2 regions of the Priestia sp. P1_B12_1 genome follow, and region 1 is predicted to be linked to the other one. Evidence: riboswitches for the same ligand, from Rfam matches in the RefSeq annotation. Region 1 holds a riboswitch; the other holds the start of a gene.

Region 1 (4,435 bases):
GCTGTTTTCCTAAAATTTCTTCTCCAATGTTGTCGGACCGGTCATGGTCTGTCATGGGACCGACAAAGGTAAGGGGAAGGTTTAATTGTTCTGCTTGGTTTTTAATTTCGTCTCGCCAGTTATCGTGAATTTGCCCGGCAAGGTATACGGTTAAGTTCATTATGTAGAAGTCCTCCTCTAACTAAGATTTGTTTTATTTTATCAAATGTAAGCGGATAATACGAATGATTTGAATGGGCTGCTTTTCCAAAAATAAGGTTATAGTAGACAAATAGTTAAAAAAGAGAAACAATAGAAGGCGTATTGCTAATTAAAGAAAGGATGTACATGATGACAGAAACAGTGCTACAAGTAGATCATGTCAGTAAAGTAATTGGGAAGAAAACCATTTTGCATGATGTATCCTTATCGGTTGAGCGCGGTGAGATTTTCGGGTTGCTTGGTCCAAACGGTTCTGGAAAGACAACGCTAATTCGTACCGTCGTAGGACTCATTAAAGAAACAGAGGGAACGATTACCGTTAACGGCTTTCCTTTAAAGGAACAGTTTACATCAGCTATGAAATCAATTGGCGCAATTATTGAGAACCCTGAGTTTTATGATTATCTGACGGGCTATCAAAATTTAAAACACTTTGCGAATATGCATGAAGGGATTACATCAGAACGCTTGGATGAAGTGATTGCTTTAGTAAAGCTTGAAAACAGCATTCATGCAAAAGTGAAGACGTATTCTCTTGGGATGAGACAGCGTTTAGGAGTAGCTCAAGCTATTTTACATAAGCCTGCATTGCTTTTACTAGACGAGCCAACCAATGGTCTAGATCCAGCGGGAATGAGAGAATTTCGTACATATTTACAAACGCTTTGCAGGGAAGAAGGAATTTCAATTTTAATCGCGAGCCACTTATTAAAAGAAGTAGAAGCATTATGTGATCGCGTTGGCATTATTCAAGACGGTGAGTTAAAAGCCGTTCAAGATTTATCTCCAAATCGTCAAGATCAAGGAATGTACGTAGAATTTGAAGTGTCTGATGCGCAAAAAGCAGCGGATCTTTTATCACAACAATTTGAAGTAACGGTGAGATCACATAGTATCGACGTGGCGATTGTAAAAGAGCAAATTCCAGCTGTAAATAAAAAATTAGTGGACAGCGATATTTTAGTCTACCAAATTACCCCTGTGTATGAGACGCTTGAAGATTCGTTTATGTCCGTTACGGAAGGAGAGCACCATGCTTAAGCTAATTCAAAATGAACACATGAAATGGTTTCACAAAAGAAGTACAAAAATCACGTTTATTACAATCGGCATTTTAACTCTTTGTATGGCTCTTTTAATGAAGAAAGTAGCAAACAGTGCAGGAACAGAAGACAATATTTTGAACTTCCTGTCATTTAGTTCAGGTATGCTGATTCTCGTTCAATTTTTCGCGCTTGCTGTTGGAGGGTCAATGGTTGCAAAAGAGTTTGAAGCAGGTACCATTAAACTTCTTTTAATTCGCCCTGCTAGACGTTCAACGATTTTAGCATCCAAGTACCTAACTCTCGTTTTAATTAGCTTATATTATTTACTGAGCTATTTGCTTTTTTCATTTGTATGGGGAGCATTGTTCTTTGGCTTTACCAGTCTAGAAGGAGATGCACAGCTGCTTAAAAACATTACGCTTACGTATGACAGTGCGTATATGGAAACGTTTATGATGATGACGTTCGCATTCATGCTGTCGTCTTTATTTAGAAACAGCGCGCTTGCTTCCAGTCTAGCTATTGTCGTAAGTATCGGCGCGAAAGCTGTAACAGGACTGGTATCAGAGCTAGGTTTATGGTGGGGGAAATTTTTATTATTTGCCAACACGAACTTTGTGCAGTATATGGACGGAATGAAGCCGCTGTTTGACGGCATGACGATTCCATTTTCCATTTTCATCTTAGTTGCCCATTTTGTCTTCTTTATGGGCGTAGCTTGGGCAGCGTTTTTAAAACGAGACGTAGCTAATTGATGTGAGAATTTTTGCACTATATATTTTTCTAAAATAGCATTTGACAATTAAATAAAAAGAGATTACAGTAGTGAAAGACTATTTTTAAAACAACTATAAACTTCTTATCAAGAGAGACGGAGGGACTGGCCCTATGATGTCTCGGCAACTGGCTGTACGCAGTGCGGTGCCAAATCCAGCAGACGATGTTTCGTTTGGAAGATGAGAAGGGTAATCTTATGATACAAATAAGAGACCTCTTCTTATCAATAAGAAGAGGTCTTTTTTTATTACGTAAACAAGAGGTGTTAAGAATGGAACAACAAAAAGGAAACGGCTGGGCGCTGTTACCGCTGGGCGTCTTTTTAGTCCTGTTTGTCGGATCAGGAATTATAACGGGAGATTTTTATAAGCTTCCTGTATTAGTAGCCATTATTATTGCAGCCATTGTGGCGCTGGCTATGAATCGTAAAGATTCACTTAATGTAAAAGTGGAGCGTTTTGCTAAAGGAGCAGGGCATCCTGATATCATTATTATGGTGCTTATTTTTATTTTAGCAGGTGCTTTTTCTCAAGTTGCTAAAGGCATGGGAGCTGTTGATTCAACGGTAAACTTAGCTCTGTCTGTGCTTCCGCAAAGCTTAGTGGTAGTCGGAATCTTTGTTATTGGCGCATTCATTTCAATTTCGATGGGAACGTCAATGGGAACAATCGCTGCGCTAGGGCCTATCGCTGTAGGAATCAGTGAGCAAGCGCATGTATCCATTACATTAGCAATTGCTGCCGTTGTTGGTGGTGCAATGTTTGGAGATAATTTATCCGTAATCTCTGATACGACCATTGCAGCAGTTCGTACGCAAAAAACAAATATGTCAGATAAATTAAAAGTAAACTTTTTTATTGTCCTTCCTGCAGCGATTGTTACGGTAATTTTATTGCTTGTAATGACGCTAGGCAATACGTCATCAGTAGAAATTAAAGATTTTAGCTGGTTTAAAATCTTGCCTTATGTCGGCGTACTGGTTGCTGCCATATTTGGTGCAAACGTATTAAGTATTTTAACCGGAGGAATTGTGCTAGCCGGCGTGATTGGATTAGCTGACGGAAGCTACACGCTTTCTTCTCTTGCTAAAACTGTGACAGAAGGTATTGGCGGAATGTCAGAGTTAATTATTTTATCTCTGCTAATCGGCGGAATGGTTGAGCTTATTCGCTATAACGGCGGTATTCAGTTCTTATTGAATTTATTAACACGACGTATTCAAACAAAAAAAGGCGGCGAATTCAGCATCGCTGGACTAGTAAGTTTAACTAATTTAGCGACGGCTAATAACACGATTTCAATTATTACAGCAGGTCCGTTAGCAAAAGAAATCTCTGATAAATATTCAATTGATAATCGTAAATCAGCCAGTCTACTTGACTTGTTTTCCTGCAGCGTTCAAGGGCTTATCCCTTACGGCGCACAAATGCTTCTCGCAGCAGGATTTGCTAAAGTTTCACCGATTGAGATTATTCCATTTACATTCTACCCAATGTTAACAGCGGTTTGCGGGGTCATTGCAATTGTAATTGGATTTCCTCGTTTAAATAAAAAGTCAAAGTCATCTAAAGAAGCTGCGTAATATCAAACCCTTAAAAAGAATGTTCTTTTTAAGGGTTTTTTACTGTTTAAAAAAATCAGTCGGCTTTTCATCATCTAACTCCTTCCAAAGCGTCTCGTTCTGTTTAAGTGCATAAGCCGCTCCTCCAATTTCAATCCCGCATAATAAAATGAATAATAAAATACCCATGAAATGACCTCCTTACGTAAATGAATAAAAACACGATGGTAACGGGTTTAGCTTCTTGCTGTTTCACTTTATAATGAGAATAAAGTATGAAACGCGTTTCAGCGCAAGAGAAAAAGGTGAAAACATGACAAATATCCGAGATATCGCAAAAAAAGCTGGTGTATCTGTTTCGACTGTATCCCGGGTGCTAAATCATCATCCGTATGTAAAAGAAGAAAAACGCCGGCTGGTAGAGCAGGTTATTCACGAACTTAATTATGAACAAAACATTAATGCCGTTCACTTATCAAAAGGGAAAACAAATATGATTGCCGTCGTCTTGCCTTTTATTAATCATCCGTATTTTAGTCTGCTTTTAGAAGGAGTGGCATCTCAAGCGTTAGAAAAGCAGTATCAGCTTGTTATTTGTCAAACGAACTATGATGTAAAAAAAGAAGAAGAAGCGCTTCATATGCTGAAAACAAAGCAAGTTGATGGAGTGATTATTTGTTCTAGAGCAAGCAGCTGGAGCACGATTGAATATTATCAGCAGTACGGACCGATAGCCGTGTGCGAAAACGTACAGAATCGTTCTATTCGCTCCGTATACGTTGATCATTATGCAGCTTTTAAACAGGCGCTTATGTATTTAAAAGAAAAAGGATATACGGATATTGGCTAC
Region 2 (4,435 bases), on a different contig from region 1:
CAGGAACTCCCGGAACATGAGTTGGAATTGATAAACCAAAAATAGCGTCTGTTACTGTTTCGGTATTAGCTAGTTCTCCTTCAAGGGCTGCTTGAACCATAGCTCGAGTGTAACTTAACTTCATTCGTTCTCCCACGCCGTATTCACCGCCGGTCCATCCAGTATTTACAAGGTAGACATTTACATTATGTTCATCGATTTTCTTTCCTAGCATTTCTGCATAAGTTGTTGGAGCAAGAGGTAAGAAAGGCTCACCAAAGCATGTAGAGAAAGTAGCCTGTGGCGATGTTACGCCGCGCTCTGTTCCAGCTAACTTACTAGTGTATCCGCTAAGAAAATGGTACATTGCTTGTTCTTTTGTAAGCTTGCTGATTGGAGGCAAGACACCAAAAGCATCGGCAGTTAAAAAGACAATAGCTGTAGGGTGCCCAGCAACGCTTGGCAATACTGTATTATCAATAGAGTCAATTGAATAAGCGGCACGAGTATTCTCTGTTAAACTATTATCATTATAATCTGCTACTTTCGTATTTTGATTTAACACTACATTTTCCAGTACGGCGCCGAAGCGAATTGCATTGAAAATTTGCGGTTCTTTTTCTTCGGAAAGCTGAATGCACTTCGCGTAGCATCCTCCTTCAATATTAAATACACCAGAGCTTGACCAACCGTGCTCGTCATCTCCGATTAAACGACGGTTTGCATCAGCAGAAAGCGTTGTTTTACCCGTTCCAGATAAACCAAAGAATAATGCAACGTCACCTTCTTCTCCTACGTTAGCAGAACAGTGCATGGATAGAATATTGTTTTGAGGAAGCAAGAAGTTCATCACTGAGAAAATAGATTTTTTCATTTCACCGGCGTATTCAGTTCCTCCAATTAGCACAATACGTCGCTCTAACGAAAGAATAATGAAGGTTTCAGAGTTCGTCCCGTCTGTTTCAGGATCAGCTTTGAACGTTGGAGCTGCTACAATTGTAAACGGCTTCACATCATCATTTGTTTTTTGTTCGGCTGAAGGGCGAATGAATAACTGCTGAGCGAATAGGTTGTGCCATGCAAATTCATTAACTACTTGAATTGGTAACTGATACTTTTTATCAGCTCCAGCATATCCATTAAAAACAAAAAGTTCATCCTGCTTCTTTAAGTGAGTTAAGACTTTTTTGTATAGCGCATCGAATCGCTGAGCAGAAATTGGCTGATTGACAGGTCCCCATTCAACCGTTTTTGAAGACACAGCATCGCTTACAATAAATTTATCTAAAGGAGAGCGACCTGTATATTTTCCGGTTTCGACTGACACAGCACCTGTAGAAGTCAGCGTTCCTTCGCGTCGAGCTAGAATTTTTTCAACAAGTTGTGGAACAGATAATTGGTGTTTTGTTGTTTTTAATTGAAGCAAACCATTTAATTCGATAGACATATCAACAGTACTCATGTGCACTACCTTCCTTTTTTAGCTATTATTTATTCATTAATGTTTGAAATTTATAATTAGTATAACACATTTATTTAATTATTCTATACTATTTAACTAAAAATGTTTGTGTATTATAAAAAAATGTACGTTATACCTATTTTAGACACATGTATATGTGCTAGAAGCGAAAAAAGTGAAGCTGTTTTAAGTAAAAGCCTCATTTTGATCTGTCTTATTAACCAAACTTAGTGATAATTCTTAATAAGATGTACTATTTCAGAATTTGAGTATGTTACATTAAAACAGATTCAAACATAAAGAGATGATTTCCATTTGAATGTTGTTGACAGTGAAGCGCTTTTTCATGTATTATATGTCCTTGAACGGATACTCTCTTATCCCGAGCTGGTGGAGGGACAGGCCCTATGAAACCCAGCAACCATCGTCATTTTTTTGTGTAGACGATAAGGTGCTAACCTGATGCAAGGGCACAACCTTGATCGATAAGAGTGAAAGGCTTATGTAGAATTTGATACCTTTCCTCGATACAAGGAAAGGTTTTTTTATATTTTTTAACGTGTAATGAAAATAAGGGAATGAGTACCGTATCACAATGTATCGTATTTATAAGGAGGAAAACTGATGTCAACACAACGTCGTCTGTTCACGTCAGAATCTGTTACAGAGGGACATCCCGATAAAATTTGTGACCAAATTTCTGACTCAATTCTTGATGCTATCCTAGCAAAGGATCCAAATGCTCGTGTTGCTTGTGAAACAAGCGTAACAACTGGTTTAGTTTTAGTAAGTGGTGAAATTACAACTTCTACTTACGTGGATATTCCTAAAACAGTTCGTGAAACAATTAAAGGAATTGGCTATACTCGTGCAAAATACGGATTTGATGCTGAAACTTGTGCAGTATTAACATCTATCGACGAGCAGTCAGCTGATATCGCTGCTGGTGTAGACCAAGCGTTAGAAGCACGTGAAGGTCAAATGTCAGATGAAGAAATCGAAGCAATCGGAGCTGGAGACCAAGGGTTAATGTTTGGTTATGCATGTAACGAAACAAAAGAATTAATGCCTCTTCCAATTTCATTAGCTCATAAACTTGCTCGCCGTCTAACAGAAGTACGTAAAGAAGAAATTCTTCCTTACCTTCGCCCGGATGGTAAAACACAAGTAACAGTTGAATATGATGAAAACAACAAACCTGTTCGCATCGATACAATTGTTATTTCAACTCAGCATCACCCAGAAGTAACGTTAGAGCAAATTCAACGTAACTTAAAAGAATATGTGATTAATCCAGTTGTTCCAAACGAGTTAATTGATGAAAATACAAAGTATTTCATTAACCCAACAGGACGTTTCGTAATCGGCGGTCCTCAAGGAGATGCTGGTTTAACTGGTCGTAAAATTATCGTTGATACTTACGGCGGATATGCTCGTCACGGCGGCGGTGCATTCTCTGGTAAGGACGCAACAAAAGTAGACCGTTCAGCAGCTTATGCAGCTCGTTATGTTGCGAAAAACATTGTAGCAGCTGATCTTGCTGATAAATGTGAAGTACAACTAGCATATGCAATTGGTGTTGCACAACCAGTATCTATTTCAATTGATACATTCGGTACAGGAAAAGTTTCTGAAGAAGTACTAGTAGACGTAGTACGCAAAAACTTTGACCTACGTCCAGCAGGCATCATTAAAATGCTTGATTTACGTCGCCCAATTTATAAGCAAACAGCAGCTTACGGCCACTTTGGTCGTACGGATGTGGAGCTTCCTTGGGAGTTCACAGACAAAGCGGAAGCATTAAAAACTCAAGCTTTAGCTAAATAATAAAAAAATCTCCGTGAAAACGGAGATTTTTTTTATGCCCATTGAATACCTGCAGCAGATTTTTCTACGACACCTTCATATTCTGAAAGCAAATGTTGAAAAATGGCGTCCCATGATTGAGTAAGAGCGTATTGCCTCGCTGCATGGCCAAAGTGAAGCCGCTGATGCAAATCATCGAGTAAATCTGTAATAGCCGAACTGAATTCTTCTAAGGAGTGAGGTTTGCAAAGGTAGCCGTTTCGCCCGTGCTGAACCATCTGTTTAACTCCTCCTGCATTTGCTGCCACTACAGGAGTTCCAGAAGCAAGAGACTCCAGTACAACATTTCCGAAGGTTTCTGTTTCTGAAGGAAAAACAAACAAATCAGATGATGAATAGATATGAGCAAGTTGCTTACCTTCAAGGAAGCCTGTAAATGTCATATGCTCAGATGCTTGCTGCTGCATTTGTTCTTTTAAAGGGCCGTCTCCTACAATAACCCAGTGAATTTGATGCCGGATATGATCCGGTAGAGATCGTGCGATTTTTATTAAAAAATCAGCGTTCTTTTCTTTAGCTAATCTTCCTACATACGTTAAAATGTAGGGCTTTTTAATATTGTATTTAATACGAATATCAAAGCGGTCATAGTGGGGATGAAATAATTTATGATTTACTCCTCGCGACCAAATAGCTACGTTGTGAAACCCTTGTTCTTCTAGCTGCTGTTTGGTCACTTCAGAGGGAGCGAATATTTTTTGTACAGGTTTATAAAACCATTTCATATATTTTTGCAGTGGTACACGCATTTTTTCAAGTTCATAGTGAGATAAATAATCATCAAAATTGGTATGATAAGAGCCGACAAGAGGAACACCTAATCTTTTCCCGTAATAGGAGCCGCAAAGCCCCATTGTAAAAGGAGTGGCCAAATGAATAATAGAAGGATTGAATTCCTGCAGCTGCTTTTTAATTTTTAGAACGTTTGGCAATGAAAAGCGGCTGTTTGGATAAAGAAAAAACGGCATGCTGGGCGAACGGTGAACATCCGTTGAAAATGACTGATCATGAGCAAATTCAGGAGCAAATACCTGGATGGGAATTTGCTTTGATTTGACGTACTGAGTAAATTGATAAAGTGTTTTAGCAGCTCCGTTAACTTCTGGAGCAAATGTATCCGTAAATAAA

The links. Region 1 has a riboswitch for S-adenosylmethionine ahead of AC1D0Y_RS12390 (Na+/H+ antiporter NhaC family protein). Riboswitches for the same ligand answer to the same signal wherever they lie in the genome.
Region 2: another riboswitch for S-adenosylmethionine. It lies ahead of metK (methionine adenosyltransferase); the one in region 1 lies ahead of AC1D0Y_RS12390 (Na+/H+ antiporter NhaC family protein).

Annotation. Positions count from the first base shown of each region.
Region 1 is NZ_JBFTZR010000003.1:276,292-280,726, reverse strand. It holds gene AC1D0Y_RS12405 (YtoQ family protein) at 1-160, opposite strand, end outside; gene AC1D0Y_RS12400 (ABC transporter ATP-binding protein) at 331-1,242, shown strand; gene AC1D0Y_RS12395 (ABC transporter permease) at 1,235-2,002, shown strand; SAM riboswitch class I at 2,104-2,210, shown strand; gene AC1D0Y_RS12390 (Na+/H+ antiporter NhaC family protein) at 2,296-3,606, shown strand; gene AC1D0Y_RS12385 (hypothetical protein) at 3,646-3,774, opposite strand; gene AC1D0Y_RS12380 (LacI family DNA-binding transcriptional regulator) at 3,899-4,435, shown strand, end outside.
Region 2 is NZ_JBFTZR010000001.1:1,054,182-1,058,616, reverse strand. It holds gene pckA (phosphoenolpyruvate carboxykinase (ATP)) at 1-1,441, opposite strand, end outside; SAM riboswitch class I at 1,816-1,933, shown strand; gene metK (methionine adenosyltransferase) at 2,066-3,268, shown strand; gene AC1D0Y_RS05455 (glycosyltransferase family 4 protein) at 3,301-4,435, opposite strand, start outside.